DNA from 2 places in the Micromonospora sp. WMMD714 genome. Region 2 is predicted to be linked to the other one. Evidence: predicted binding sites of a transcription regulator. Region 2 holds the regulator's gene; the other holds the start of a gene.
What was found. The regulator HrcA, encoded in region 2, represses chaperone genes, less so after heat shock. The targets are predictions, from matches to a motif close to GGTTNGCACNCTCNNNNNGAGNGTGCNAACC.
Positions count from the first base shown of each region.

Region 1: a site for HrcA is predicted at 9,028-9,058, ahead of O7625_RS11330 (FmdB family zinc ribbon protein). Genes of this name have one in related genera too.

Region 1 covers NZ_CP120744.1:2,515,599-2,530,886, forward strand. The annotation lists gene O7625_RS11275 (PH domain-containing protein) at 1-29, shown strand, start outside; gene O7625_RS11280 (SigE family RNA polymerase sigma factor) at 133-864, shown strand; gene O7625_RS11285 (hypothetical protein) at 861-2,108, shown strand; gene O7625_RS11290 (PHP domain-containing protein) at 2,292-3,158, shown strand; gene O7625_RS11295 (MarC family protein) at 3,199-3,813, shown strand; gene O7625_RS11300 (PD-(D/E)XK nuclease family protein) at 3,995-4,855, shown strand; gene O7625_RS11305 (oxygenase MpaB family protein) at 4,923-5,774, opposite strand; gene O7625_RS11310 (DUF2231 domain-containing protein) at 5,968-6,450, shown strand; gene O7625_RS30260 (hypothetical protein) at 6,531-7,223, opposite strand; gene O7625_RS11320 (hypothetical protein) at 7,443-7,622, shown strand; gene O7625_RS11325 (flagellar biosynthesis protein FlgA) at 7,735-8,388, opposite strand; gene O7625_RS11330 (FmdB family zinc ribbon protein) at 8,604-9,002, opposite strand; gene O7625_RS11335 (5-formyltetrahydrofolate cyclo-ligase) at 9,238-9,864, opposite strand; gene O7625_RS11340 (diguanylate cyclase) at 9,951-12,221, shown strand; gene O7625_RS11345 (UTP--glucose-1-phosphate uridylyltransferase) at 12,231-13,232, shown strand; gene glp (gephyrin-like molybdotransferase Glp) at 13,229-14,521, shown strand; gene O7625_RS11355 (GNAT family protein) at 14,613-15,215, shown strand.
Region 2 covers NZ_CP120744.1:80,613-95,900, forward strand. The annotation lists gene O7625_RS00360 (serine hydrolase domain-containing protein) at 1-674, opposite strand, end outside; gene O7625_RS00365 (histidine triad nucleotide-binding protein) at 916-1,275, opposite strand; gene O7625_RS00370 (16S rRNA (uracil(1498)-N(3))-methyltransferase) at 1,737-2,471, opposite strand; gene dnaJ (molecular chaperone DnaJ) at 2,776-3,921, opposite strand; gene hrcA (heat-inducible transcriptional repressor HrcA) at 3,995-5,017, opposite strand; gene O7625_RS00385 (DUF4870 domain-containing protein) at 5,254-5,856, shown strand; gene hemW (radical SAM family heme chaperone HemW) at 5,994-7,217, opposite strand; gene O7625_RS00395 (enoyl-CoA hydratase-related protein) at 7,237-8,019, shown strand; gene O7625_RS00400 (hypothetical protein) at 8,116-8,979, shown strand; gene O7625_RS00405 (MOSC domain-containing protein) at 9,079-9,720, opposite strand; gene O7625_RS00410 (carbohydrate ABC transporter permease) at 9,840-10,670, opposite strand; gene O7625_RS00415 (sugar ABC transporter permease) at 10,687-11,673, opposite strand; gene O7625_RS00420 (sugar ABC transporter substrate-binding protein) at 11,670-12,959, opposite strand; gene O7625_RS00425 (transglycosylase) at 13,259-13,546, opposite strand; gene O7625_RS00430 (GlsB/YeaQ/YmgE family stress response membrane protein) at 13,752-14,039, opposite strand; gene lepA (translation elongation factor 4) at 14,299-15,288, opposite strand, start outside.

The sequences.
Region 1 (15,288 bases), 2.4 Mb from region 2:
ACGAGGCCAAGGCCGACGACGGCGCCTGAAGGCTCTCGTCCGTCCGGCGGGCGAACTGCACCCCTTCCGCCGTCGACCGGGTGTCGCCCGGCATGACAACCTGCCAGGCAGGACGGGGCGCGGAGGTGAGCGGTGGCCGACCGGGATCCGCTGGAGGACGAGTTCCGCGACTTCGTGGCGGCGCGCTCCGGCGCCCTGCTGCGTACCGCCTACCTGCTCACCGGGGACTGGGCCACCGCCGAGGACCTCCTCCAGACCGCGCTGACCAAGACGTACCTGGCCTGGCGGCGGCTGGGCGGGATCGAGGCGGTCGAGCCGTACGCCCGACGGGTGCTGGTCAACACGTCCACCAGTTGGTGGCGACGACGGTGGCACGGTGAGCGGCCCACCGAGATACTGCCCGAACGGGCCGGCGTGGACGAGATCGCCCAGCACCTCGACCGGGACCTCCTCTGGGGGCACCTGCGGGCGCTGCCCGCCCGGCAGCGCGCGGTGCTGGTGCTGCGGTACTACGAGGACCTGTCGGAGGCACAGACAGCGGCCCTGCTGGAGATCTCCCCGGGCACGGTGAAGAGTCAGACGTCCCGGGCGCTGGCCACCCTGCGCCGCCGGCTCGGGGCGGAGGCGCAGCTCGACCTCCCGGCCGATCCCGCCGCCCGCCCGGCCCCGGCCTCCCGTTCCGCACAGACTGCCCGTGCCGCGCCGGCCGCCGGTGCCGCACAGACTGCCCGTGCCGCGCCGGCCGGCGGTACCGCGCCGGCCGTCCAGCCGGCCCGGATTCCCCGCCCGACCCCGCCCGGCCGGGCCGCCGACCGCTCCCGGACACCCACCCGGGCCACCCCGGTCACCGCGGAGACCCGATGAACCCCTCGTCACCCCGACCGGGCAACCAGACCGGCCGCCCCGAGCGTCCATTCGCCGTGACCGACGACGAGCAGCTGGAGCGGGCGCTGCGGGAGACCCTCGCCCAGCGGGTCGCCGTACCGCACCAGCTGCCGTTCGACCCGGCCGGGCTGGCGCTCCGCCGGGCCGGGCGGACCCGTCGCCGGCGCACGGTCGCCGGGCTCGCGCTCGCCGGGATCGCCACCGCCCTGGCCACCGGCGGGATGACCCAGCTCGGCGGGCAGGCGGACCGCACCACCACCCCGACCGTGGTGCTCGGCGACCCGCGCGGGGTGGCCACCCGTTCCGCCGCACCGGTCGCGCCCGTCCCGGCGGAACGACCGGCCGACGGCGAGGTCGACCTGATCGTGGCCGGTGTCCTGGTCACCGCCACCGGCCAGCGGTACGACCTCGGCATCGGGCCGGTCGAACGGGCGCAGCGGCTGCCCGACCGCGGTGGCTGGCTGCTGACCGGGCCGACCACCGTCGCCGGCCGTACCCTCTGGATGGTGCCCGCGGGCGGTGAACCGCAGGCGCTGCTCGCCGGGGCGGAGGAGATCGTCGTGTCGCCGGACGGCCGGCAGGTGGCCTGGCGCGACGACGGACGGATCTTCTCGGCCGGGATCGTCGCCGGCCAGCTCCTCGCGGTGGTCGACGAGCCGGCCCCCGCCGGGATGGTCCCGGTCCGGTTCATCGGCAACCAGGTGCTGCTCCGGGCCGGCCCCCAGGGTGGTCACCTGCTGTGGCGTCCGTCCCCCGGCACGCCGCCCGGCGCCGTCGCGCCGCACGTCCTCGACGTCTACGGGGCCAGGTCCGACGGCCGGCTGGTCGCCCGGGTGCGCGCCGGAGCCCGGAGCTGTCTGGCCCTGCTCGGCCCCGACCTGAGCCAGGACACCACCCGGTGCGAGTCGACGCCTGCCGCCGACGGCCGGGGCGCGGTCTCCCCCGACGGGCGCTGGCTGCTGGTCAACGGTCGACTCGCCGGTGCGGACGGCGCGATCCTGGTCGACCTGGCCGGCGGTGCCGCGCCCCAACGGACCGCCGGACCGGTGATCGGCGACGTGGTGGCCTGGACGGACACCCGGAACGCGACCTACGTCGACCGGGGCGGCGCCCTGGCGCGGATGCGTCCCGACGAGGTCCTGTCCGGGGCGCGGGCCACCTCGACCCCGGTGGCCGGGGCCAACGCCGACGTCCGACCCGTCGTGGTGGCCGGGTCGGACTGACCCCGGGGCCGCGGCCAGGACGGGACGGACTGACCCCGGGGCCGCGGCCGGGACGGGACGGCGGTGGCCGGGCCGGATCGCCCCAGGACGGCGGTGGCCGGGCCGGATCGCCCCGGGACGGCGGTGGCCGGGGCGGATCGACTGGGCACGGCGGTGGCGGCCCTGCCGGGTAGCGTCGGGATCATGCCCGCGCGCCCGTTGATCGACCTGCACGCCCACTCCACCGCCAGTGACGGCACGCTCGGCCCGGCCGAGCTGGTCAGGGCTGCCGCCGACGCCGGGTTGACCGTCGTGGCGATCACCGACCACGACACCACCGCCGGGTGGGCGGCGGCGGTCGACGCGCTGCCGGCCGGGCTCAGCCTCGTGCGGGGCGCGGAGCTGTCCTGCCGCTGGCACGGTGCCGAACCGGCGCTGCCGCTGCACCTGCTGGCGTACCTGTTCGACCCGGAGCACCCCGAGCTGGTCGCCGAGCTGGCCCGGGTACGCCAGGCCCGGGAGGAGCGCGGCGAACGGATCGTGGCGCTGTTGCGGGCCGACGGGATCGACGTGAGCTGGCCGGAGATCCTGGCCGCCGCCGACGGGGGCACGGTCGGCCGCCCGCACATCGCCGCCGCGCTGATCCGGGCCGGCCTGGTCGCCACCACCACCGAGGCGTTCGGCCGGGACTGGCTGGGCGAGCGGTACCGGCTGCCCAAGGAGGACATCGACGTGTTCCGGGCTGTCGCCCTGGTGCGGGCGGCCGGCGGCGTGCCGGTGTTCGCCCACCCCCGGGCCAGCCGACGGGGCCGGATCGTCCCCGATGCGTTGATCGCCGACCTGGCCGGGGCGGGGCTCGCCGGCCTGGAGGCCGACCACGAGGACCACACCCCCGCCGAGGCGGCGCACGTCCGGCGCCTCGCCACCGACCTGGGCCTGCTGGTCACCGGCTCGTCGGACTTCCACGGCAGCCACAAGACCGTCCGGTTGGGCGCGCACACCACCGCGCCGGAGGCGTACGAGCGGATCGTCGCGGCGGCCTCCGGGGTGACCGGCGTCGCTTCCGGGTGATCCGCGTTCCGCCTGCCGGTGGCACCGCTACCCTCGTCCGGTGGATCTCAAGCTCTTCGGTGAGGTCTTCGTGACCCTGCTGGTCATCGTCGACCCGCCGGGCATGATGCCGATCTTCCTCGCCCTGACCGGCCCGCTGGCCGCCCGTGACCGCAACCGGGCCGCCTGGCAGGCGGTCGCGTTGGCGCTCGGCGTCATCGTGGTCTTCGCCGTCGCCGGCCAGACCCTCCTCGCCTACCTGCACGTCGACCTGCCGGCGTTGCAGGCCGCCGGGGGTCTGCTGCTGATCCTGGTCGCGCTGGAACTGCTCACCGGCAAGGCCGACGACCCCAGCCAGCAGGTCACCTCCAACATCGCCCTGGTGCCGCTGGGCACCCCGCTGCTCGCCGGCCCCGGCGCGATCGTGGCGACCATGCTGTTCGTGCAGCAGGCCGACGGGGTGGGGCAGATCTCGGCGATCGCCGCCGCGATCATCGCGGTGATGCTGGCGGTCTGGGTCGTGCTGCGGTTCTCCGGCGGGATCGTGAAGATCCTCCGGCCGGGTGGCATCGAGGTGTTGACCCGGATCGCCGGCCTGCTCCTGGCCGCCATCGCGGTGCAGCTCATCGCCGACGCGGTGGCCGCCTTCGTCACCCAGTACGTGAACACGGCCTGACCCGCCGTCGGGCCGGTGCGGGGCTGCCGTCGCTGCCGTCATGCCGGTGCCGGTGGGGCTGCCGTCGGGCCGCTGCGGGGCTGTCGTACCGGGCTGGCAGGATCGCAGGGTGCGACGAGCCTCCTCCGCCGGTACGCCCCGGCCCCGCTCCGGCCAACCCGAACAGCTCGGCTTCGCCGGCATGCCCGAACGGCTCTTCACCTGCACACCCAGCAAACTCGGCGCGTACACCGACTGCCCCCGCCGCTACCGGTACGCCTACCTCGACCGGCCCGCCCCGCCGAAGGGGCCGCCGTGGGCACACAACTCCCTCGGCTCCAGCGTGCACACCGCCCTGAAGAACTGGTATGCGCTGCCCGTCGAACGTCGTCGTCCCGAGGCGCTGCCCGCGCTGCTCAAGGGCACCTGGGTCCGCGACGGCTACCGCGACGACGAGCAGGAGCGTGCGGCGTACCAGCGGGCGTTGGGCTGGCTGGAGGGGTACGTCGCCACCCTCGACCCCGGCGACGACCCGCTGGGCGTGGAGCGGGTGGTCGCCGTCAAGACCGCTGTGCTGGCCTTCAACGGGCGGGCCGACCGGATCGACTCCCGCCCCGGTCCGGACGGCCCCGAACTGGTCATCGTCGACTACAAGACCGGCCGCAGCGGGTCCGACGCCGACGACGCGCGCGGGTCGCAGGCGCTCGCCCTCTACGCGTACGCCGCCGAACGGACCTTCCGTCGGCCGTGCCGCCGGGTGGAGCTGCACCACCTGCCGACCGGCACCGTCGCGGGGCACGACCACACCGCCGAGTCGCTGGCCCGCCAACTCACCCGGGCCGAGGACACCGCCCGGGACATCATGGCCGCCGAGCGGGCGGTGACCGACGGGTCCGACCCGGACGAGGCGTTCCCCGCCGTGGCCGGTCCCCGCTGTGGCTGGTGCGACTACCGGCGTACCTGCCCGGTCGGCGCGCAGATGCCGGGCCGGGAGCCGTGGTCGGCGATCGACCGTCCCGTCGCCCCGTCGGCTGACCGCCCCGCCGCCCGCCCGGCCGACTGAGCCGCCGGCCGGCCGCCCCGGTCGGGGGTCGTCGCGTGGTCCGGTGTCGACCGCCTCGGCGTGGCTGTCAGGCGGCAACACTGCGGACGACGCGGTCCTTCGCCGCCTGCCGGATCGGGCTCTCCCGCCAGGTGCGGGGCAGCGCCGCCAGGGCCAGCCGCAGCGTCCGGACGCTCAGGTCGGCGGTGAGCGCGGTGGTGGGCAGTCCCAGCCCGCCGTACAACCGCAGCGCCCACGGCGGCAGCAGCCCGAGCGCCGTCCCGGCCACCCCGAAGTACGCCCAGCGCGGTGGCCCCAGGCTCAGCCCCAGCCGGGCGGGCCGGCTGAGCTTCCACGGGATCGGCGGGGCGGTCAGGAACAGCGCGGTCTCCGCCGCCGCCTTCGTCATGCGCAGCTCGGGCCGGACCGTCCGGTAGTAGTCGGCCACCTCGGCGGCGCTGCCCGGCACGTCGGCCGGATCCAGACCCACCAGCGCGGCGGCCCGCCGCTGCTCGGCGTAGTAGCCGTCCACCTCGGCGTCGGTCAGCGACAGGCCGGCCCGACGTGCGGTGCCGACGAACGACTCGACCTCGGTGACGTGCACCCAGCGCAGCAGGTCCGGATCGTCGATCCGGAACGGCTCCCCGGTGAACGGGTCGGTGGCGCGCAGCCGGGCGTGCAGGGCACGCAACCGCCGACCGGCCGTCTCGGCCTCGGCGGTGGTGCCGTAGTTCACCGTGTCGATGTACGTGCCGGTGCGGACCAACCGCCCCCAGGCGTCCGACCGGTAGTTGCTGTTCTGGGCCACCCCGGCCATCGCCCGGGGGTGCAGCGCCTGGAGGTAGAGGGAGCGCAGGCCGGCGACGATCAGGACCGGTTCGTCGTGCACCTTCCAGGTGATCGAACCGGGACCGAAGAGACCGAGATCGTCGTTGTCCACCCGTCAACAGTGCCACGCCCGGCGTCGTGCCGCCCGGCGTCGGGTGGTCGCGTGACCGGTCGCCGCACCCGACCGCGGTCGGCGACCGGTGAACCGGACCGTCCGCCACAGCGTGTACGCGGATGGGGGACGCGACGACCATGCACTCGTCGTACGCTGTCTGCCGCAACCGCGTCCACTGCCGGAGGTGTCGGTGTTCAAAGAGTTCAATGGTCTGCCATCCCACGTTCTGGTGGTCCATGCCGTGGTGGTCTTCGTGCCGTTGCTCGCCCTGCTGGCCAGTGCCTACGGGCTGGTGCCACGCTGGCGTCCCCGCCTCGACTGGGCGGTGGCCATCCTGGCCGTCGTCACCCCGGTCCTGGCCTGGGTGGCGACCGAGACGGGCGAGGAGTTCCAGGCGGCGCTGAAGGCGAAGGGCTACTCGCCGGAGCTGCTTGCCAAGATCCAGGAGCATTCCGAACTCGGTGACATCCTGCTCTGGTGGACCCTCGCCCTGGCCGTGGCGGCGTTGCTGCTGCTGGCGGTGACCAGCGACCGGGTGCGTACCCCGAAGCTGCCCGCCTGGGCGACCTGGGTGCTGACCGGGGTCGTCGTGGTGCTGTCGGTGCTCTCCTGCATCTCCGTCTACCTCACCGGGGACAGCGGCGCCGCCTCGGTGTGGACCAACACGTTCTGACCGGTCACCGCGACTGGCGGAGTCACCACGGCCGGCCGGGCACCCCCGCCTGACGGGCGGGGGTGCCCGGCCGGCCGTGGTCAGAACAACGCCCGGGAACAGAGCAGGCAGAGCAGTACCAGCAGCACGACGCCGACCACCGCGCCGACGCTCCAGGTGACCCGCTGCGCCTGCTGCTCCGCGACATCCATCGCCTCCATGTCCTGCCAGGCCAGGCTGCGTGCGGGGGTCGCCTCCAGGTGCACCGGGGGACGCCAGCCCGGTGGCGGTGGCGTGGTCGGCGGTGGTCCGGTGTAGACCCCCGCCGTCGGCCACCCCGGGCCGGCTCCACCCGCCGGGCCGGCGGCGTCCCCGGCACCGCTCGCCGCCCCGGCCCCACCGTCGGTCCCGGCCCAGGTGCCAGCCCTACCGTCGGCTCCGGCCCCGGTCCCGGCCCCACCGTCGGCTCCGGCTCCGGTCGCGGTCGCGCTGCCGGCCCCGGTGACGGTCCAGGCCTCGGTCTCGGCTCCGGTGCCGGTGCCGGGCTGGACACCGGCCGGCGTGTCGGTCCCGGCATCGGTTCGGCTGCCGGCCCCGGCTCCGGTCGGGGAGTCCACCGGCGCTCCAGGCGGATCGTCAGTGCTCCGCGAACTGCCGACGGCGGTGGTCGGGACCGGTGGGCCGGCGGCGTTCGTGCGACCGGCCGGGATCGTCGGCTCGGTCTCGGCGGGTTGCCGCGCGGGCGGGCGTCGCCAGTACTCGTCCTCGGGGCTGGCACCGCTGGGCGTCGTCACGCCGTCCGACGCTACCAACGTGGCGGGCCGTCAGCCGGTCACAGGGCGATCTTCGGGGCGGTGCGGGCCGCCGGGTCCAGGGCGGCCCACCCCGGGGACCGGCCGAGCGCGGCTACGGATCGTGGTCTCCTGACGCCGGGGCCGGCCGTTGCTGGGTCGACACGTCAGGTCACCGTAGGGGCGGCCGGTCCGGTGGCCCGGGTATTCTTACCGGCTGTGATCATCGAGGACCCGGCCGGGCAGGGCGTACCCGGCGACGACGACCGCACGGTCGACCTCAGCGAGGATTTCGTGGTGTTGCCCGAACAGACCGCCGACGACACCGACTCCGGCTGGGGTGAGCGCCGTGGCGGCAACGACGACTGGCTGCTCGCCGAGCGTCCTCCGCACTGGGGCTGACCGCCGCCGGTGGCCACCGGCGGGACGAGCGGCAGGACCCGCCCCCTCCCGGCTGGCGCGGTGGGCACCCGGGCACCGGTGTGCTGCCGGTGCTCCAGGACACGGCGGTGGCTCACTGCCGGACCACGACACCGAAGCGGCTGCCCTCCGGCTGCCCGACGGAGCGTTGCGCCTGGTCGGGCCGGACCGCCAGATAGAGCGCGGAGGAGCCGTCGGCGGCACCGTCGCCCACCACGTCGAGCACCAGCGCGTCGGCCGCCAGCAGGATGGTCTCACCGGCCGCCCGCCCGGCCGGCACCACGAGCAGGTCGACCCGCGCGCCGGGGCGGAGGACCGCCAGGGCGGCCGGTTCGGCCAGCCGTACCGGCACCCCGACGAAGCCACTCGGCAGCGGCAACGCGACCTGGGTGTCCCGGCCGTCGGGTGGGCCGCCCTCCTCCCCGCCGGGGACGGCGGCGTCGCCGGCCCCGGCCCGACCTGTCGGGGTCCGGGGGTGGTCGGAACGGCCCGCCCGGGTGGCGTCGTCCGCCCCGGGCGGGACGCATCCGCCCGGGGCGGTGACGGTGGCGGGGCCTGCCGCCAGCGCCAGCCCGACGGTGGGCGGTGGCGGGCCGGCGGGGCAGCGGGCCGGGGCGTCCAGGACGAGCACCGCCGACCCGAGCAGGGCGGCCACCAGCACCGCCCGGAGCAGGGTCGCCCCGCCGGGGCGATGCGGCCATCGGAACGGCCGCAGTGAGCCTTCGTCATCCGTGCCACCGCCCGCCATGACCACACCTCCGCCGCTCATCGGATGCCCCGCCGGCATCCCCGGCTCAGCAGGCTAGGCGGGCGTCGGGCGAGGCACGAGCCGTCGTCCACAGCCGGTGGACGACGGGCGGACCTGTGGACGGCCACCGTCCTCCCGCCGGATCTGCTAAGGCCGGCCGAGACGACGAAGACCCCTGCGGCCCGGGGCGGCAGGGGTCTTCGGTGGCTACCGGGTCAGGAGGAGGTGCTGGCCGCCGGCGACTTGGTCGACCCGGAGGAACCACCGCCGGTCGAGCCCGCCGAGCCGGATCCGGAGCCGGTCGACGACCCCGACCCCGACCCCGAGCCGGACCCGGAGCCCGAACCGGTCGCGGGGGACGAACCAGACGAGTCCTTGCCGGAACCGGAGGAGGTGCTGTCGGACTTCACCGCGCTGCTCTTGCCCTCGGTGCCCGAGGCCCGGGAGTCGGTGCGGTAGAAGCCGGAGCCCTTGAACACGACACCGACCGAGTTGAAGACCTTGCGCAGCCGCCCCTCGCAGGCGGGGCACTCGGTCAGCGGCTCGTCCGAGAACGACTGCACCGCCTCGAGTTGGTGGCCGCACGCGGTGCAGGCGTACTGGTACGTGGGCACGTTCTCCTCCGGATCTGGGACGGCCGGTTGGCACTCGGCGTATTCGAGTGCCAATGGTGCGTCATCGGACCCGGGTTCGTCCAGCGGACGGGGCCGGATCGTGATCCGGCACATCGCGGAGCCGGGCAGGCGTCGGCACGCCGACGCGTCGGGGAGCGGGTGCGGCGGGACGCGGCCGGGCTGAGCCGTCCGGGGGAGCGGAGGTGGTCGTCCGGAGCGGCGGTACGGCCGGCCTTCAGAGCGCGGCCGTGGGCAGCCGGCGCAGGCCGTCCGACGGGGTGAGCGCCGCGCCCACCGGGCGGTCGTGGGGCTGGGCGGGCAGCGCCGCGAGGAGTTCGCCGTCGTGCAGCAGCGCCACGGTCAGGACGGCCGCCGGCACCCGGGCCAGCGCCCGGTCGTAGGAACCGCCACCCCGGCCCAGCCGCAGCCCGCGCCGGTCGACCGCCAGCGCGGGCACCACGACCAGGGTGGCCCCGGTGACCGCGGCCCGGCCCCGGCGCGGGCCGTCCGGCTCGCGCATGCCCCGGCCGGCGGCGACCAGGGTGCCCGGCCCGGCGTACGGGGCCCAGTCCAGGTCGAGGTCGGTGCGGAGCACCGGCAGCAGCAGGTCCGCCCCGGCCGGCAGCGCGGCCCGGAGCACGTCGGGCAGGTCGGGGCCGCCCGGTTCGGAGCCGACCGGCACGTAGGCGGTCATCGTGGTCGGCCGCAGACGGCGTACCAGATCGGTCAGCTCGGCCTGGACGTGCCGCGCGGCGGCGACCCGCTGCGGTGCGGTGAGCGCCCGGCGGCGGGCGAGCAGCGCGACGCGTGTCTCGCGTTTGGCCGCCGGGACGGCATCCGCGTGATCGGAGAAATTGGGCACGCAACACTCCTGACGCAACGCCGTGCGGCCGGTCGCTCTGTGTCAGCATCGCAGGAACGGGCCTGGAACTTCCGGGGGGAAGAACGTTGACGCTACGCGGGCGGTTGACGGCGGCCTTTCTCACGGTGGTGCTCGGCCCGGTGGTGCTCGGTGCGGTCTTCGTCGGAACCACGCTGTCGACGGTGGACCGGAGCCGGTCCACCGAACGGCTCAGCCTGGCCGCGACCGCCGTACGTACCTCGATCGACGCGCTCTGCCAGCAGTTGCGGGCCGCCGCCGACGCGGTGGCCCTGCGCCCCGACCCGGCCGGCCGGGCGGGCGCGGCCGGCCAGGTGGTCAGCCGGGGGCTGGCCGCCGCGGTGCTGGTCACCGACCGGGCCGGTGGCGTCACGTACGCCACCCCGGGTGGACCCGCCACCGGCTGGCAGGACTGCGCGGGCGTCCGGACCGGCGGGCCGGTGCGGGCCATCAGCGCCCGGGTGGACCTGCGCGACCCGGCCGGCACGCCGCTCGGCGCGGTGGCCGCCGCCGAGCTGGTCGACTCGGCGTTCGTGGCCCGGTTGGCCGCCGTGACCGGCGTCGCGGTCACCCTCCTCGACGACACCGCCGGTCCCGGCCGGATCGCCCACACCACCGAAACCGACGGGGTACGCGCGGCGGTGCTGGCCGCCGCCGGCACGGCCGACGGCGAGCGGGTCACCGCCACCCCCGACGGCCGGTACGTCCGGCGGCTCGGACCGGCCCCGGGGCAGCCGCTGCCGCTGGTCCTCTCGGTGCCCGGTGGGCAGTCGTCGGGCCTGCCGGTCGTGCTGCTCGGGGCGGTGCTGCTGGCCGCCGCGCTGGCCGTGCTGACCGCGTGGCGGCTGGCCCGGGTGACCACCCGGCCGCTGGTGGAGCTGGCCGGCGCGGTGGACCGGGTGGCCGGGGGCGACCTGACCGCCCGGGTGCCGGTGCGCAGCCGGGACGAGATCGGCCGGCTCGCCGCCGCGTTCAACCGGATGATCCGGGAGACCGCCGGCTACGTCGCGGCGTTGACCAGCAGCCGGGACCAGCTGCGCGGCCATCTCGGGGTGCTCGGGGACACCCTGGCCAGCACCCACGATCTGCAACGCATCCTGCGGGTGATCCTGCACAGCGCCATCGCGGCGACCGGGGCGCGGGCCGGGGCGGTGCTGCTGCGCGACGACGCCGGGATGCTCGTCGGGCAGTGCGTCGAGGGGCTGGCCGGGCGCTGCCCGGCGGGCACCGATCCGGAGGAGCTGCGGATGCCGGTCGGCGCGGGGGTGGTCGGTGCGGTCGCCGCCACCGGCGAGCCGCAACGCGGGCGGGTCCGACCCGGCCCGACGCCGTCCGGCGAGCCGTGGTGCGAGACGTACGTGGCGGTGCCGTTCACCGCGCCCGCCGGGGAGGCCGCCGGCCGGGATCCGGCGGTCGGCGTGCTGGTCCTCTACGACCGGCTCGGGGGTGACGAGTTCGACGACGACGACCTGGCCACCCTGCGGACCTTCGCCGGGCACGCGGCGGTGGCGGTGGAGAACGTCCGGGTGCACGAGGAGGCGCAGCGGCTGTCGCTGACCGACCCGCTGACCGGGCTGTGGAACTACCGCTACCTGCGGGAGTCGTTGCGCCGGGAGGTGGAGCGGGCCAACCGGTTCGGTCGGATGCTCAGCATCCTGGTCCTCGACCTGGACCGCTTCAAGATCGTCAACGACAGTTACGGGCACGCCGCCGGGGACGCGGTGCTCGCCGAGTTCGCCCGTCGGGTCCGGGGCGAGATCCGCGAGGTGGACCTGGCCTTCCGGCAGGGGGGTGAGGAGTTCGTGGTGCTGCTGCCGGAGACCGACGCCCGGGGCGCGGCGACCGTCGCCGAGCGGCTGGGCGCGGCGGTCCGGGAGACCCCGGTCGTGGTGGCCGGCCACACCGGAACCCCGACGACGATCACGATGTCGGTCTCCATCGGCATCGCCGTCTACCCGGACCACGCCGGCACCGGCACGGAGGTGCTGGACGCCGCCGACGAGGCGTTGTACGCGGCCAAGGGCGCGGGCCGGGACGGCTACCGGGTGGCGACCGCGCGTCCGCGACCGGTGCCGGGCGGGGAGGTGCCGGCCGATCCGACGGCGGTCCCGGCGGGAACGGCGGTCGGGGACGACGATCCGCCCCGCGCCGGTCCCCCCACCGGTCCGTCCGCCGCCGACCAGCCCCCCTCCGACCGGTCGGCCGCCGACCGGACCCCCGCCGACGGCGCGCGGACCGAGCAGCCGACCGGTCGGCACGCCGTCGGCACCCCCGGTGTGACGCAGCCGGGCGGCGCGTCTTCCGGTCCTCACCCGCCGCGGCAGAGCCGTGGCCGATAGTCTCGCGGCATGTCGGAGCACTCAGCGAACCCCTCAACGACCGCCGCGACCGGTCGTGCCCGTGCGGTCAAGGCCGTGATCCCGGCCGCCGGCCTGGCCACCCGGTTCCTGCCGGCCACGAAGGCGGTGCCCAAGGAGCTGCTGCCGGTGATCGATCGACCGGTGCTCCAGTACATCGTCGAGGAGGCCGCCCAGGCCGGCATCGGCGACGTGCTGCTGATCACCGGTCGGGGCAAGACGTCGATGGTGGACCACTTCGACCGGCGTCCCGACCTGGAGGCCCGGCTGGAGGCCAAGGGGGACGCCGAACGGCTGGCCGCGGTGAAGCGCCCCAGCGAGCTGGCCGAGATCTACACCTGCCGGCAGCCGGAGCAGCTCGGCCTCGGCCACGCCGTCGGGTACGCCGAGTCGCACGTGGGCGACCAGCCCTTCGCGGTGCTCCTCGGCGACGAGTTCGTCAAGCCGTCCGAGCCGCTGTTGCCGGCCATGTTGGAGCTGCAGGCCCGCACCGGTGGTGTGGTGCTGGCGTTCTTCGAGGTCGATCCGGCGGAGACCAAGCGGTACGGGATCGCCTCGGTCGAGCCGGCCGAGGCCGAGCTGACCGACCTCGGCGAGGTCGTGAAGGTCACCGGCATGGTGGAGAAGCCGCAGCCGGAGGAGGCCCCGAGCAACCTGGCGGTCCTCGGCCGGTACGTCCTGCCGGGACGGATCTTCGACGCGATCCGGCGTACCGAACCGGGCAGCGGCGGGGAGATCCAGCTCACCGACGCGATGGAGCTGCTGCGCGCCGAGGGGGTGCCGGTGCACGCGATCGTCTACCGGGGCACCCGCTACGACACCGGCATGCCGCTGGGCTACCTCCAGACAGTCGTGCAGATCGCCGTCGAGCGGGAGGACCTCGGGGCCGAGTTCCGCAGCTGGCTGACCGAGTTCGTCAACAACGGCGACGAGACCGTCACGGCGGCGATCCTCAACGGGGTACGTGACGCGGCGGGCGGCTCCGGTACATGACCTCGACGGCCGACGCCGAGGCGGCCGCGAACGAGTTGACGCCGCTCGCCGACTACCTGGGCAGCGTGCTGCGCAGGTTACGCGCGCTGCCCCCGCTCGACCTCGACCTCACCCAGGCCTACGGCAACGTCCTCGCCTCGGACGTCGTCGCCCCGCACTCGTTCCCCGCCTTCGACCAGGCCGCGGTGGACGGGTACGCCGCGCGCTGGGAGGACCTCGTCGGGTACGGCCCGGTCCCCTCGCCGGGGCCGGGCCGTCCGGTACGGCTCAACGTGGTCGGTGACCTCGGCGCGGCGAGCTGGCGTCCGGTGCGGCTCACTCCCGGCTCGTGTTTCTCGGTGGCGGCCGGTGCGCCGATGCCGATCGCCGCCGACGTGGTGGTGCCGGTGGAGTGGACCGACCAGGGCATGGCGGCGGTGGAGATCTTCCGCATCCCCAAGCGCGGGTACGGCGTCCGCCGCGCCGGTGAGGAGCTGCCCGCCGGCACCGTCCTCGCCCGTGCCGGCACGTACGTCACGCCGGCGCTGGTGGCCGTCTTCGCCGCCACCGGCATCGGGCACGTGGTGGTGCGGCCCAGCCCCCGGGTGGTCATCGTGGCCACCGGGGACGAGCTGGTCGACGTGGGGCGGGGCAGCCAGCCCGGTCAGGTGGTGGACGCCAACTCGCACGCGTTGACCGCCGCCGCCGCCGAGGTGGGCGCGTTGGCGTACCGGGTGGGGATCTGCGACGACGACCCGGAGGGGCTGCGCGGGCTGCTGGAGGACCAGACCCTGCGGGCCGATCTGATCATCACCACCGGTGGCACCGGCACCGGCCCCGGCGACATGGTTCGGCGGATCCTGTCCCGCCGGGAGGGCGGCCGGGCCGGGCCGGTGACCTTCACCGACGTGGCGCTGTACCCCGGCACGGCCCTCGGGTTCGGTACCGTCGGCGCCGAGGAGGTGCCGGTGGTGTGTCTTCCCGGTGAGCCCGGTGCGGCGCTGATCGGCTTCGAGGTGCTGGCCCGGCCGGCGATCCAGCTGCTGGCCGGCGCGGAGCCGGTGTTCCGGCCGAGCGTACGGGCGCACCTGTTGGAGACCATCTCGTCGCCCGGCGGGCTGCGCGAGTTCCGGCCCGCGCACGTGGCCGAGCGGCGCGGCGGGGGCTACACGGTGCAGCCGCTCAGCGGTGGGCCGTACACCCTCTCCGGGCTGGCCGAGGCGAACGGCCTGATGGTGCTCGGTGAGCGGGTGACCACCGCCGCCGCCGGCTCCACGGTGGACGTGCTGCTGCTGGACCGGCGGCGGTGAGCCGGTTCGGGGCGGTCGGCGTCCCGGCCGTGGACGGGAGGTCGGCGCGGTGAGCTGGTTCGGGCGGGCGCCGGGGTGGCCGGTGGTGCTGATGGACGGTCCGGTGGTGCTGCGGCCGTACCGACGTTCCGACGCCGTCGCCTGGTCGGAGGTACGGCGGGCGAACCAGGCGTGGCTGTCGCCGTGGGAGTCGCACCTGCCCGGTAGCTGGAACGAGGCCAACTCAACGGCGGCGTTCCGGTACGTGCACGCCGACCAGCGGCGTTCCGCGCGGACCGGCGAGGGAATGCCGTTCGCGGTCTGTCTGCGCGAGGGCGGGCAGGAACGGCTGGTCGGGCACCTCAACGTGGGCAGCATCGTCCGGCGGGCGTTCTGCTCCGGCTACGTCGGCTACTGGGTGGACTCCCGGGCGGCCGGGCGCGGGGTGATCCCCACCGCGATGGCGCTCGCCGTCGACCACGCGTTCGGCCCGGGGGGCCTGCACCGGGTGGAAGTGAACATCCGGCCGGAGAACAAGCCGTCCCGGCGGGTGGTGGAGAAGCTGGGCTTCCGCGAGGAGGCGTACCACGTGCGCTACATGCACATCGACGGGGCCTGGCGGGACCACATCGGATACGCGATGACCAGTGAGGAGGCGGCGGCCGACGGCGGTCTGCTGGCCCGCTGGCACCGGCTGCGCCACGACGTCGGGTGAGCCGTCCCCCCGGGCGGGATCGGCGCGGCGTGCCGGTATCCCGGTCGGTGGCCCGTAACCTCAAGTAACTGCA
Region 2 (15,288 bases):
CACCGGGCCATGTCCGTGGCGGTGCTCCACAGCTGGGCGGCCGGGCCGACCGCACCGAAGTCGGTCGGCGGCTCCGGATGCGCCTCGTCGGAGTACGCGTCGACCAGGAATCCGGTCGCCGCCGACGGCCCCGGGTCGACCGAGGTGTCGGCCAGCCCCAGCGGGGTGAGCACCCGCTCGGCCAGCACCTCGGCCCAGGTCCCGCCGCACAGCACGCCGACCAGCCGGCCGAGCAGCGCCATCCCCAGGTTGGAGTAGTGGTAGCGGCGGCCGGCGGGCAGCACCCGCTCGACCCGGGCCAGGTCGGCGACCAGCTCGTCCAGCTGCGGCGCACGCAGGGTGTCCCAGACGTCGCCGTACGGCTCGCGTTGCAGCCCGGCGGTGTGCGACAGCAGCCGGCGTACCGTCAGCTCGCCGTGCGCCGGCAGCTCCAGGTGCCGGCCCAGCGGATCGTCCAGGTCGAGCAGGCCGGCGTCCCGGCACTGCATCACCAGCACCGACGTGAAGGTCTTGGTGACCGAGCCGATCCGGAACCGGGTCGCCGGGCCGAGCGCGGCGTCGGTGCCGGTCCCGCCCACCTGGTACGCCCAGAGTGGACGGTCGGCCCGGTGCAACGCCACCGCCAGGGCGGGCACCCTGGCCTGCGCCTGGACCCGCTGCACCATCCGCACCATCCGCTGGTGCACGCCCGGCCCGGCGACGTCCACTCCCGCCCCGGCGGTCACCCCGGATTCCGGGCCACCGGCCGTCACCTGCCCCGACCCTCGACCGTCACGTCCCCCGCCCGACCGGTCGTCACGCCCCCCGGCCCACCGGCCGCCCCGTGCCCCCACCCGGCGGGCGTCACGTGCCCCCACCCGGCGGGCGTCCCGTGCCCGCGCCCACCGACCCGCAGAGATCCCCGCGCGGCGGGGGTCACGCCAGGTCCCGGGCCAGCATCGGGCCGAGGGGGGCACCGCCGAGCAGGTGGGCGTGCACGTGGAAGACCTCCTGGCCGCCGTACGGGCCGGTGTTGAACATCAGTCGGAAGCCGTCGCCGGTCAGTCCCTCGTCCTCGGCCACCGCAGCGGCCGTGGCCAGCACCTCGCCGGCCAGCCCCGGGTCGCCCTGGGCGAGCGTCACCACGTCGACGTAGTGCTCCTTGGGGATGATCAACACGTGCACCGGCGCCTTCGGGCCGATGTCGCGGAAGGCGAGGGTGGTGCCGGTCTCCCGGACGATGGTGGCCGGAATCTCCCCGGCGACAATGCGGCAGAACAGACAGTCGTCTCCCATCCACCCAGTCTAGGTACCACCCCCACTCCCCCCACTCCCCCACCCACACCCCTCCTCTCCCACCCACCCCATCCCCCTCGCCCTCCCTCGCCCTCCCTCCCCATCCCCGGCCCGGCCCGCCCTCCCCGGCCCGCCCCGCCCTCCCCGGTGATCAAGAGGTTTACGTCAACCTCAAGCCCTCAGGACGACCCAAACCTCTTGATCACCGGGGCTACCTCGCGGCAGTCGGCGTTGATGGTTGGTGATCAAGAGATTTGGGGCGGGGTGGGCGTGGTGGGGTGGCTTAAACCTCTTGATCACCGGGGAGGGCGGGGCCGGGCGGGGAGCCGGGCCAGGCGGGAGGAGCCGGGCCAGGCGGGAGGAGCCGGGCCAGGCGGGAGGAGCCGGGGCCGGGCCGGGAGATGGGGCCGGGCTGGGAGACGAGGCGAGGCCGGGCGGGGAGGAGCTGGGGGCGGGTGGGGTTACCAGCGGGAGAGGCGGGTGGCGAGGACGCTGAGGGCCGCTACGCCGGCGGTGGAGGTGCGCAGCACGGTCGGACCTAGGCGTACCGAACGGGCACCGGCCTCGGTGAAGGTGGCCAGTTCGGTCGGGGCGACGCCGCCTTCCGGGCCGACCACCAGGACGATCTCGCCGGTGGCCGGCAACTCGACCGTGGTGAGACGTTCGTCGGCCTCTTCGTGCAGCACGAACGCCGCTGCCGCCCCGGCGACCCGTCGGGCCACCACGGTGGTCGACTCGTCCGGTGCCCCGGCGATCACCGGCAGCCGTGCCCGACGGGCCTGCTTGGTCGCCTCCCGCGCCGTCGCCACCCACTTCGCCCGAGCCCGTACGCCCCGGTCGCCGCGCCACTGCACCACCGAGCGGGACGCCGACCAGGGCACGATCTCGTCCACCCCCACCTCGGTCATCGCCTGTACCGCCAGCTCGCCCCGGTCGCCCTTGGCGATGCCCTGTACCACGACCAGCCGGGGGACGTCCGCGTCGACGTACCCCCGGGAGGTGACGGTGAGGTCGAGGGTGCCCCGGCCGACGGCGGTGACCACGGCGGCCGCGGTGCCGCCCCGACCGTCGGCGAGCAGCAGTTCCTCGCCGACGTGTACCCGCTGCACGGTGGCGGCGTGATGCCCCTCGGGGCCGTCCAGGATGAACTGGTCGGCGGTGGGCAGCGACTCGACCAGGAACAGTGACGCGGACACGACGGTCAGGCTAACCGGCCGGGGCGCACCCGGGTCGACCCGGCTCCCGGCCGGGCAGACGTGCCAGGCGCCTGCCCCGACCAGGACCGGCAAGGCTCGGCCGGGCACACCCGAATCCGGACCGGGCGCGCACGGCCGGGGCACGCACGAACCGGGCAGACGTGACCGGGGCGCACCCGGACCGGACAGGCACGGCCGGGGCGCACCCGGACCCGGCACGCACAGCCGGGCGCACCCCGACCGGACCGACGTGACCGGGGCACACCCGAACCGGACAGGCGTGACCGGGGCGAAACCGGAGCGGTCAGGCGTGGCCGTTGAAGGCGTCGCGCATCCGGGAGAAGAAGCCGCCCTGCTTGCTCAGCTCGGCGACCTCCTCGCCCCGGGTCTTGGCGAAGTCCCGCAGCATCTTCTCCTGGTCGGCGTCGAGCTTGGTGGGGGTCCGCACGTCGAGGTGGACGTAGAGGTCACCCCGGCCGGTGCCGCGCAGGTGCGGTACGCCCCGGGCGCGCAGCCGCAGCGTGCTGCCGGGCTGGGTGCCGGCCTTGACGTCGACGGTCTCCTCGCTGTCCAGCGTCTTGATGGTGAGCCGGGTGCCCAGCGCGGCGGCGGTCATCGGGACGGTGACCCGGCAGTGCAGGTCGTCGCCCTTGCGGGAGTAGACGTCGTGCGGGCGCTCGTGGATCTCGACGTAGAGGTCACCGGCGGTGCCGCCGCCCGGGCCGACCTCGCCCTGCTGGGCCAGCCGGATCCGCATGCCGTCCTCGACCCCGGCCGGGATCTTGACGGTCAGCGAGCGGCGGGTCCGCACCCGGCCGTCGCCGGCGCAGGTGGGGCAGGGGTGCGGGATGGTGGTGCCGTAGCCCTGGCAGACGGTGCACGGCCGGGCCGAGACGACCTGGCCGAGGAAGGTGCGCTGCACCGACTGCACCTCGCCCCGGCCACCGCACGCCTCGCAGGTCGCCAGGTGGGTGCCGGCCGCGGTGCCCGCCCCGGAGCAGGTGGTGCAGAGCACGGCGGTGTCGACGGTGATCGGGGCCTCGACACCGAAGGCGGTCTCGTGCAGGTCCAGTTCCAGCCGCAGGATCGCGTCGGCACCCGGCCGGGTACGCGGGCGCGGACCCCGCGCGCCACCCGCCGCGCCGCCGAAGAAGGCGTCCATGATGTCCTGGAAGCCGACGAACGGTCCCGCCCCGCCGGGGCCACCGGGGCCGCCCGCGCCCCCGCCGCCCGGGGCGAGCGGGTCGCCGCCCAGGTCGACGATCTGCCGCTTCCGGTCGTCCGAGAGGACCTCGTACGCGGCGTTGATGTCCTTGAACTTCTCCTGTGCCTCCGGGTCCGGATTGACGTCCGGGTGGAACTGCCGCGCCAGCTTGCGGTAGGCGCGCTTGATCTCGTCGTCGGAGGCTTCCCGGCTCACCCCGAGAATGCCGTAGTAGTCCCTGGCCACTGCGTTCCGTGTCCTCATGTTCGTCTCGCGTTGCGCCGGTCGGCGGCCGGAGCCGGCCGTCGGCCCTGACTGGTCAGTTCTGGGCCAGCAGCTCGCCCACGTAGCGTGCCACGGCACGCACCGTGGCGATGGTGCCGGGGTAGTCCATCCGGGTCGGGCCGAGCACGCCCAGCCCGCCGACGATGGTGCTGCCCGGGCCGTACCCGGTGCTGACCACCGAGGCGGCGCGGAGGTTGTCCACCTCGTTCTCGTCGCCGATCAGTACCCGGGTGGTGCTCGGTTCCGCCTCGCCGATCAGCTTGAGCAGCACGACCTCCTCTTCGAGCGCCTCCAGGATGGGTCGCAGCGAGCCCTGGAAGTCGAGCAGGCCACCCCGGGTGAGGTTGGCGGTGCCGGCCAGCGCGAGCCGCTCCTCGGTGCGCTCCACCAGGGTTTCCAGCAGCACGGTGGAGAGGGTGGTCATCGCGCCGCGCAGGTGCGGCGCGCTCTCGTCGACCAGTGCCTGCACCAGCGGCGGAGTGTCGGACAACCGACTCCCGACCAGTTTTTCGTTGACCAGCCGGCGCAGGTCGGTGACGTCGTCGGCGGGAACCGGTGCGGGCAGCTCGACCAGCCGCTGCTCGACCCGCCCGGTGTCGGCGATCATGACCAGCATCAGCCGGGTGGTGGAGATCGGCACCAGTTCCAGGTGGCGCACCGACGACCGGGCCAGCGACGGGTACTGCACCACGGCGACCTGCCGGGTGAGCTGCGCCAGCAGGCGTACGGTGCGGTGCACCACGTCGTCCAGGTCGACCGCGCCGACCAGGAAGCGCTCGATGGCCCGGCGCTCGGCCGGGCTGAGCGGCTTGACCCGGGAGAGCCGGTCGACGAAGAGGCGGTAGCCGCGGTCGGTGGGCACCCGGCCCGCGCTGGTGTGCGGCTGCCGGATGTAGCCCTCCTCCTCCAGCACCGCCATGTCGTTGCGGACGGTCGCCGGGGAGACCCCGAGCTGGTGCCGCTCGACCAGCGTCTTGCTGCCGACAGGCTCCTGCGTGGCGACGTAGTCCTCGACGATCGCCCGCAACACGGCCAGCTTGCGGTCGTCGAGACCCATCTCCCACCTCCTGGTGCACGTCGACCGGGGCAGCCGCTGCCCCGGCAACCGCTCTGGCACTCGACTGTAGCGAGTGCCAGTCTACGTCGGCAGTACCGCCGCCGCGATGATCAACGACGGACCGTCGGTCCGGCCGGCTCCGGCGGGCGGCCGGACCGGTCGCTGACCGAACGTCGAGGCCAACGTCACCAGTGTCGCTCTGGTGCGCCCTTGCCGGCAGCCCCTACCGTGACGGCATGACTGAACCACCTCGCCCGCCCGGCGCGGGGGACGGCTTCCCGCCGGACCCGACCGCTGGCCAGGGCTCGCCATACGAGCCGCCCACCGCACCACTGTCCGGTGCCCCGGGGTCGGGCGGCTATCCCCCACCCGGGGGGTATCCCCCACCCCCCGGTGACCAGCCGCCGTCGGGCGGCTACGGCCCGCCGGGTGGCTACCCGCCGGCGGGTGGCGGATATCCGACCGCCGGCACGTACGGCGCACCGACCGGCGGGTACGCCAACAGCGAGGACAAGACCTGGGCGCTGGTCGCGCACTTCGGCGGGGCCGCCGGTGCGCTGATCAGCTTCGGCCCGCTCGGCTTCGTCGCCCCGCTGATCGCCTACCTGGTACGCGGGCAGCAGTCGCCCGCCGTCCGGGCGCAGGCGCTGGCCGCGCTGAACTTCCAGATCCTCTGGTCGATCATCGCGTTCGTGCTGCTCTTCGTGAGCTGGTGCCTGCTCTTCCTGCCCAGCATCGCGGTCGTGGTGATCCAGATCCTGTTCGGGATCATCGCCGGCATGAAGGCGAACGAGGGTCAGGCCTACCGCTACCCGATGTCCGCCAACTTCATCAAGTGAGCCCCGGCCGGCCGCTCCCCCGGCCGGCCGGGTACCGCCTGCGCGCCGGCCCCTGCCGCAGGCCGGTGGTGCGGGTCGACGGGTGGTCGTCTCGACGGGTCGGCCCGGTGTCGCCGCCGGCCGGTCCGGTGGCGCGCTCAGGGCAGCAGGTCACGGACCACCGCGTCGGCCAGCAGCCGGCCACGCAGGGTGAGCACCGCCCGCCCCCGCGGGTAGGCCACCGGGTCCAGCAGCCCGGCGGCGAGCGCCCGGTCGGCACCGGCCCGGCCCGCGTCGTCCAGCGCGGCCAACGGCAGCCCGGACGCGAGCCGCAGCCGCAGCATCACGTCCTCCGTGTGCATCTCGTCCGGGGTGAGCACCTCGCGGGCCAGGCCGGGTGAGTGGCCGGCGGCGAGCCGCTGCGCGTACGTCGTGGGGTGCTTGACGTTCCACCAGCGCACCCCGCCGACGTGGCTGTGCGCCCCGGGGCCGAGGCCCCACCAGTCGGCGCCGGTCCAGTAGAGCAGGTTGTGCCGGCACCGGGCCGCCTCGGTGCGCGCCCAGTTGGACACCTCGTACCAGGAGAAACCGGCGGCGTCGAGGGCGGCCTCCGCGGCCAGGTAGCGGTCCGCCGCCACGTCGTCGGAGGGGTACGGCAGCTCACCGCGCCGCATCCGGGCGGCCAGCCGGGTGCCGTCCTCCACGATCAGGGCGTACGCGCTGACGTGGTCGGCCCCGGCGGCGACCACCTGGTCGAGCGAGGCGGCGAAGTCCTCGGCGCACTCCCCCGGCGTACCGTAGATCAGATCCAGGTTGACGTGGTCGAACCCGGCGTCGCGGGCCTCCCGGGCGGCCTCGACGGCCCGGCCCGGGCGGTGGGTGCGGTCGAGGACCGCCAGCACTCCGGCGGCGGCGGACTGCATGCCCAGCGAGATCCGGGTGTAGCCGGCGGCCCGCAGGGTCTTCAGCGACCCGGGGGTGACCGACTCGGGGTTGGCCTCGGTGGTCACCTCGGCGTCGGCGGCCAGCCCCCAGGTGCGGTCGATGCCGTCGAGCAGCCGGGCCAGGTCGTCGGCGGGCAGCAGGGTCGGGGTGCCACCGCCGACGAAGACCGTGTCGACCCGGGGCGGTGGGGTGTCGCCGAGCACCCGGGCGGCGAGCGCCAGCTCGGCCAGCACCGTGTCGGCGTACGACTCCCGGCTGACGCCCCCGCCCAGCTCGGCGGCGGTGTAGGTGTTGAAGTCGCAGTAGCCGCAGCGGCTGGCGCAGAACGGCACGTGCAGGTAGACGCCGAAACCGCGCTCACCGACGGCCCGCAGCGCGGTGCCGGGCAGCGCGCCGTCGACGGGAACGGTCTCACCATCTGGAAGGACGCCGGGCATGGCCACTAGTGTGCCCGGCATGACCTCTCCCGACCGACTCGTGCGGGTCGCCACGGCCCGTGGGGTGACCACGCTCACCCTGGACAGCCCGCACAACCGCAACGCGCTGTCCACCGCGCTGATGACCGAGCTGCTGGCCGGGATCGCCACGGCGGTCGCCGACGACGCGGTCCGGATGGTCGTGCTGGACCACACCGGCCCGGTCTTCTGCTCCGGGGCCGACCTGAAGGAGACGGCGGCCGCGTACGCCAGCGGGTCGGTGCCGGCCGGGATGCTCGGTGACGTGCTGGTGGCCCTCCGGGAGTGCCCGAAGCCGGTGCTGGCGCGGGTGGCCGGGCCGGCACGGGCCGGCGGGCTGGGCCTGATCGCGGCGGCCGACCTGGCGGTCTGCGCGCGGGAGGCGACGTTCGCCTTCACCGAGGTGCGGATCGGGGTGATCCCGGCGGTGATCTCGGCGACCGTGCTGCCCCGGCTGCACCCCCGGGCCGCCGCCGAGCTGTACCTGACCGGCGACACCTTCGACGGCCGACGGGCCGCCGAGGTGGGCCTGGTGACCGCCGCCGTGCCGGCCGACGAGCTGGACGCGGCGGTGGCCCGGTACTGCGCCTCGCTGGTGCGGGGAGCGCCGGGGGCGCTGGCGGGGACGAAGGAGCTGCTGCGCCGGCCGGCCGCCACCGACCTGCGCGCGGAGGTCGCCGAGCTGTCCGCCCGCTCCACCGGTTACTTCCTGTCGGACGAGGGCCGGGAGGGGGTGGCGGCGTTCCGGGAGAAGCGGGACGCGGCCTGGGTGCCCCGGGATTGACCTGGTTTCTTCCGATTCCGCGCGGGAACGTGAACCGGTCGACCGACCCGGGAGCGCGACTCGGCGACGTACGCTAGGCGAACGCCGAAACAGGAGGTGCGGGTGCGGACGCGGACATTCGTGGCAGCCGGTGTCGTGGTGGCGTTGTTCGCCATCGTCGGAGGCTGGGGAGTCCGACAGCTCGACGGGGAGCTGCGGCTTCCTCTCGCGGGCCGTAGCTGCACCGTCCAGGCCGACGGCACCGTCCGGTTGGACGCCGAGCAGATGGCCAACGCGGCCACCATCGCCGCGATCGGCATGCAGCGGCAGATGCCCGAGCAGGCCGTGGTGGTCGCCCTGGCCACCGCGTACCAGGAGTCGGGGCTGCGTAACCTCGCCCACGGTGACCGGGACTCGCTCGGCCTGTTCCAGCAGCGCCCCAGCCAGGGCTGGGGCACCCCGGACCAGATCCGCGACGAACGGTACGCGGCGAAGCGGTTCTACCAGGCGTTGAAGAAGGTCCGTGGCTGGGAGCGGATGGAGGTCACCGACGCCGCCCAGGCGGTGCAGCGGTCGGCGTACCCGAAGGCGTACCAGAAGTGGGCGGACGAGTCCCAGGTGCTGGCCCGGGCCCTGCTCGGCGAGGCGACCGGCGCGGTGGCCTGCACGGTCGGGCGTACCCCGGTGATGCGCGGGCAGGAGGCGGCGGCCGAGCTGACCCGCGGCCTCACCCTGGACTGGGGGTTGCCCGACGCCGGTGTGGTGGCCGAGCTGACCGACGTGACGGTGCCCGCGACGGACGCCCGCGACGGCTGGCGGTACGCGCACTGGCTGGTCTCGCACGCCCCCGACCACGGGGTGAAGCGGGTCCGCTTCGACGGCCTGGAGTGGAGCGCCGACAACGGCCGGTGGGCGAAGGTGTCCGACGACCGGCCCACCGGCGCCCGGGTGCTGGCCGAGGTCTTCGCCGACCCGGCCTGAAACCGGCGGCGTTCCTGAAGCCGGCGGTTTTCCTGAACCCAGCGGCGGGCCTGAACCCGGTGGCGGGCCTGAGCCCGGTGGCGGGCCGGTGCGGTGGGGTCAGCCGGGGGCCGTCAACCGGCGGCGGACCTTGTCCATCGTCGGCCCGGGCAGCTCGTCGGCGGTGAGCAGCCGGGGCAGCAGCTCCGGCTCCAGGCTCATCGCCCGGAACACCTCGCCGACGGTCACCCCGTGCGCCGGGCGGTCCACCACCTCGACCGGATCCCCGGCGGTGACCACGCCCGCCCGCAGCACCCGCAGGTACGCCCCCGGTCTGGCCCCGACGGTGAACCGCCTGATCAGGTCGGGCACCCCCCAGAAGCCGGCGAAGGTGGTGCACGGGGTACGCGGCTTGGTCACCTGGAGCAGCGTCGACCCGACCGCCCAGCGTTCACCGATCACCGCGTCGGTCACGTCCACCGCCCAGGTGGTCAGGTTCTCCCCGAACCCGCCGGGGCGGACGTCGCGGCCCAGCTCGGCCGCCCACCACCGCGCGTCCTCCTGCGCGTAGGCGTAGACCGCCTGGTCGGGGCCGCCGTGGTGGGCACGCTCGCCGATGAAGTCACCGGCCACGCCGTCGGCGCGCACCGACACCGGGCCGTCGACCGGCCGCTTGTCGATGCCGCTGCGCCCGCTCGCGGCGCCCGCCCACCGCGCCTCGGTCACCACGCCGATATTCACCGCCGCCACCCTGCCCGTCATGATCTCAGCCTACGACCCCCGGCGGTCCGCCGCCGTGCGCCTCAGCCCTCGACGGCGCCAGCCACCAGGCCGGTGGCCACCTCAGCCCTTGACGGCGCCGGCCACCAGGCCGGTCGCCATCAGCCCTTGACGGCGCCGGCCACCAGGCCGGTGACCATCCGCCGCTGGACCAGCAGGAAGAAGACGATCACCGGCAGGGTGAACAGGGTGGAGGCCGCCATCACCGAACCCCAGGCGGTGTCGTCCCGGCCGAAGAAGAACGTCATCGCCACCGGGAGGGTGTACCGGCTCTGGTCGTTGACGAAGGTCAGCGCGAAGATCAGCTCGTTCCAGGCGGTGATGAAGGAAAAGATGCTGGTCGCCACCAGCCCGGGCGCGACCAGCGGGAAGAGGACCTTCCGGAAGATCTGTGACCGGCTCGCCCCGTCGATCGCGGCGGCCTCCTCCAGCTCCTTCGGCACCGCCGCGACGAAACCGCGCAGCATCCACACCGCGAACGGCAGCGAGAAGCCCAGGTAGGTCAGGACCAGGCTGGGCAGGGTGTTGTAGAGGCCGAGCCGCTGGATCATCAGGAACAGCGGGATGACCAGCGCCTCCAGCGGGATCATCTGGACCACCAGCAGCATGATCAGGAAGCTGGTCCGCAGCCGGAACCGGAACCGGGCCACCGCCGTCGCGGCCAGCAGCGCGACCAGGCCGCTGAGCAGGACGGTGCTCACCGCCACCAGCACGCTGTTGCCGAAGAAGTCGGCGAAGGTCACGCCGGGGATCAGGTTGCCGGTGAGGATCTCCCGGTAGTGCTCCAGGGTGGGGTGCGCCGGCACCGGCCGGGGGGTGGCCGAGAAGATCTCCCGGTTCGGCTTCAGCGAGGTGGCGACCATCCAGTAGACCGGGAACGCGGCGAACAGCGCCACCAGCAGGCCGGCGCCGTTGAGGGCGACCTTCTTCACGACCCGTCCTCCTTCTTCACGACCCGTCCTCCTGCCTGAGCACCATCCGGACGTACAGGCCGGTCACCAGCAGCAGGATCAGCGTGAGGACGACCGCAATGGCCGAACCCACGCCGTACCTGGGCGGCGGCGAGAACGCCTCGGCGTACGAGTAGAGGGAGAGCATGAACGTCGGCCGGTCCTGGGTGCCGCCGGCCAGCACGAACTGCTGGGTGAAGACCTTGAAGTCCCAGATCGTGGAGAGCACCACGAGGATGCCGAAGACCGGCCGCAGCAACGGGAAGGTGATCTTCCAGAACACCGTCCACGGCCCGGCCCCGTCGACCCGGGCCGCCTCGTGCAGCTCGTCCGGCACGCTCTTGAGCCCGGCGAGCACGCTCACCGCGATGAACGGGAAGGAGTGCCAGACCACCACCAGGGTGAGGATCGCGAAGAACAGCAGCGGCGCGTTGAACCAGCCGTAGCCGGACCAGTCGGTGCGCCCGAAGATCGCCTGCGACAGCCCGTCGGGCAGGGCGTTGAACGCCCAGGTGACCAGGCCGGAGGTGTCATCGAAGATCCACTTCCAGACGATCGTGCCGGTCAGCGCCGGGGTGGCCCAGGCCAGCATCACGCAACTGGCCACGAAGGTGGCCATCCGGCGGCCGAGCCGGTGCAGCAGCAACCCGACCAGGGTGCCCAGCACCATCGTCAGCAGCACGTTCGCCGCCGCGAAGAGCACCGTGTTGCGCAGCACCGTACGGAAGAACGGGTCACCGAGGATCTGGGCGTAGTTGGCCCACCCCACGAACGGCCACTCCCGGTCGCCGCGCAACTGCCGGACGTTGTCCAGCTTGAAGAACGACATCGCCACCACCTGGCCGAGCGGCCACAGCAGCAGCACCCCGACCACCACCAGGCAGGGCAGCAGGAGCAGGTACGGCAGGCGGTCCACCCGGGGCCGCCGCCGCGCGGGGGTCTCCCGCGCGGCGTCCGTCCGGCTGCGCTCGGTCAGGGTGCTCACTTGGCGTTGAGGATGCTTTCCATCTCGGCGGCGGCGTCGGCGGTGGCCCGCTCGACCGACTTCTGCCCCTTGATCACCGAGCTGTTCATCGCCTGGGTGACCGTCTTCGTCCGACTGACCTCCACCCACTTCGGGGTCAGCGGGGTCACCCGGGTGCGCTGCATCGTGCTGGCGAACGCCGCCATCAGCTTGTCGTCGGCGTAGCCCCCGCCCCGTACCAGGTCGGCATAGACCGGGAAGAATCCCAGGCTGCTGGCGAAGGTCTGGGCGTTCTTCTTGTTCAGCAGCACGGTCAGGTAGTCCCAGGCCAGATCCTGCCGCTTGCTGTCCCGCCAGAGGGCGAGGTCGGAGCCACCGGCGAAGGCCGGGGCCGGCTCGCCGTCCGGGCCGGGGATCGGGAACGTGCCCCAGACCTTCTCGATCTCGGGGTTGTCCTTCTTGATCGCACCGGCCTGCCAGCTACCGGCGAAGGCCATCGCCGCCTTGCCGGTGGCGAACTGGGTCCGCGCGTCGATCTCGTTCCAGCCGGCGGCGGCGGGCGGGGCGACCTTGTGCACGGTCACCAGGTCGGTCCAGAACTTCACCGCCCGCTGCGCCTGCGGGCTGGTGTAACCGGACTTCCAGGTGCCGCCCTGGTCGGTGGCGATCTCGCCGCCGGCACCCCAGAGGAAGGAGTAGAACGGCAGCTCGGAGTTGCCGGGCAGGGCGATGCCGTAGGTGCCGGGCTTCTTGGCCTGCACCGCCTTGGCGACCGAGACCAGCTCGTCCCAGGTCTTCGGCGGCTGCACGCCGGCCTCGGCGAACCAGTCGGTGCGGTAGTAGACGGCGCGCACCCCGGCGTACCAGGGGACGCCGTACTGCTTGCCGTCGAGCTGGGCGTTGCGTACCAGGTCCGGCAGGACGTCCTTGCCCTCGGCCCAGCTGCCGAAGCGGCCGGAGACGTCGGCGAGCGCCTCCTGGGCCGCCCAGCCCTGGGTCTCGGTGTTGCCCAGCTCGGTGACGTCCGGGCCGTCGCCGCCGGCGAGCGCCGCCTGGAACTTCTTCGGCGCTTCCAACCAGGGGACGTACTGGACCACCACGTCGGTGTCGGGGTGCCGCTGCCGGAACTCGGTCTCCACGCCGTCGAGGAACGACGTCTGGGCGGCGCTGCCCTCGCCCATCATCCAGACCGTCAGCTTGCTGTCGTCGGCGGCCTCGTCGTCGCCGGAACCACCGCAACCGGCGAGCACCATCGCGGCCGAGGCCACGACGGCGGTGACCGGAGCCAGCCGTTTCCACCTGTTCACGCCACTTCTCCCTCGCACCGTCCGGCACTAACCTTCTCAGCCGCACCCTAGTAGGAAAATTTCCTTTACGACAGGGGGTGGTGCCCGTCCGGCTACGGACCGTTGCCGGCCGCCGCTGACGCCCGCCGGGAGCGTCCGGCGAGGCGACGGTATCGCAGCCGGGGGTCGCTCAGGCAGCCCTGCCAGAGCCGGTCGGGTCCGAACAGGACCGGACGCGGACGAGCGGATGCCCGCCCCCGAACCGGGGGCGGGCATCCGCTGGGTGGTACGTGGCGGCCGGTCAGCGACCGGCGGGCGGGTCAGCGGTGGCTGACACCCCGACGCCGGCCCACGCCGGCCACCAGGGCCACCGCGATGGCGGCGAGGACGACCTGCACCAGCAGCTCGGCCCAGTCGATCCCGGCGGTGACGGTCGCGATGCCCATCGCCCGCGCCAGCACGGTGCCCAGCAGCGCGGCGCCCACGCCGATCAGCAGGTGCATCCAGATCGGCATGTTCTGCCGACCCGGCACGACCAGGCGGCCCAGCGCGCCGACGATGAGGCCGACGACGAGCGCGGTGATGATGCCCCAGACGGTGAACTCCACGACCGTCCTCCTTCTCTCGATATGTCATTCGGTGAGTTGTTGGTGCTGTGGTGATCGTTAGGTTCCCGAAGCGGAGAATTTCCAAACCGGCTCGGATAACGATCCGGTCGAGATCCTCGACCGCCGCCGGCACCGGGCACGGACGCGAGCGGGCGCCCGACCCCGAGGGGTGCGGGCGCCCGCTGAGCGGATGCGGTACGACTGGTCAGCGGTGGCTGACGCCGCGGCGGCGACCCACGCCGGCCACCAGGGCCACGGCGATGGCGGCGAGGACGACCTGCACCAGCAGCTCGGTCCAGTCGATGCCGGCGGTCTCCGTGGCGATGCCCATCGCCCGGGCCAGCACGGTGCCCAGCAGGGCGGCGCCCACGCCGATCAGCATGTGCAGCCAGATCGGCATGTTCTGGCGGCCCGGCACGACCAGACGGCCCAGAGCGCCGACGATGAGACCAACAACGAGCGCGGTGATGATGCCCCAGACGGTGAACTCCACGGTCGCCCTCCTCCTGAAGATTGAGTCACACGGTATGTGTGGTTCCTGTCGTGACAGCTAGGTTCCCGACCCGCCGGAAAACCAAACCGACTCAGCACCACCCATGTCGCCGCACATCGATCCGACACCGCTGCGTCGGTTCGCCGCACGTTGATGTCCGCGCAGCTCAGAAGGCGCACACCGGCCCGCGCGCAGCGCCACGGCGGGCAGCGAAATTCATCCGTACGACGCCGGGCACGTGTGTGCCGACGGCCGGCTGCTACTTCTTGCCGGCCGGCTTGGCGTCGCCGGAGTCCGAGGAGAGCGCGGCGATGAAGGCCTCCTGGGGCACCTCCACCCGGCCCACCATCTTCATCCGCTTCTTGCCCTCCTTCTGCTTCTCCAGCAGCTTGCGCTTACGGCTGATGTCACCGCCGTAGCACTTGGCGAGCACGTCCTTGCGGATGGCGCGGATGGTCTCCCGGGCGATCACCCGGCTGCCGATCGCCGCCTGGATCGGCACCTCGAACTGCTGGCGCGGGATCAGGTTGCGCAGCTTCGCCGCGATCGACGTGCCGTAGGTGTACGCCTTGTCCTTGTGCACGATCGCGCTGAACGCGTCCACCGGCTCGCCGTGCAGCAGGATGTCCACCTTGACCAGGTCGGACGCCTGCTCGCCGGAGGGCTCGTAGTCCAGCGAGGCGTAGCCCTTGGTACGGCTCTTGAGCTGGTCGAAGAAGTCGTAGATGATCTCGGCGAGCGGGAGGGTGTAGCGCAGCTCCACCCGGTCGGCCGAGAGGTAGTCCATCCCGAGCAGGCTGCCCCGCCGGCCCTGGCACAGCTCCATCACCGCGCCGACGTAGTCGTTCGGGGTGAGCACGGTGGCCCGCACGATCGGTTCGTACACCTCGGCGATCTTGCCGGTGGGGTACTCGCTCGGGTTGGTCACCACGATCTCCTGGCCGTCGTCGGTGATGGCCCGGTAGACCACGTTCGGCGCGGTGGAGATCAGGTCGAGGTTGTACTCCCGCTCCAGCCGCTCCCGGATGATCTCCAGGTGCAGCAGGCCGAGGAAGCCGCAGCGGAAGCCGAAGCCGAGCGCCCCGGAGGTCTCCGGCTCGTAGTCGAGCGCGGCGTCGTTGAGCTTGAGCTTGTCCAGCGCCTCGCGCAGGTTGGGGTAGTCCGAACCGTCGATCGGGTAGAGGCCGGAGTAGACCATCGGCCTCGGATCCTTGTAACCGCCGAGCGCCTCGGTCGCCGGCCGGGCGTT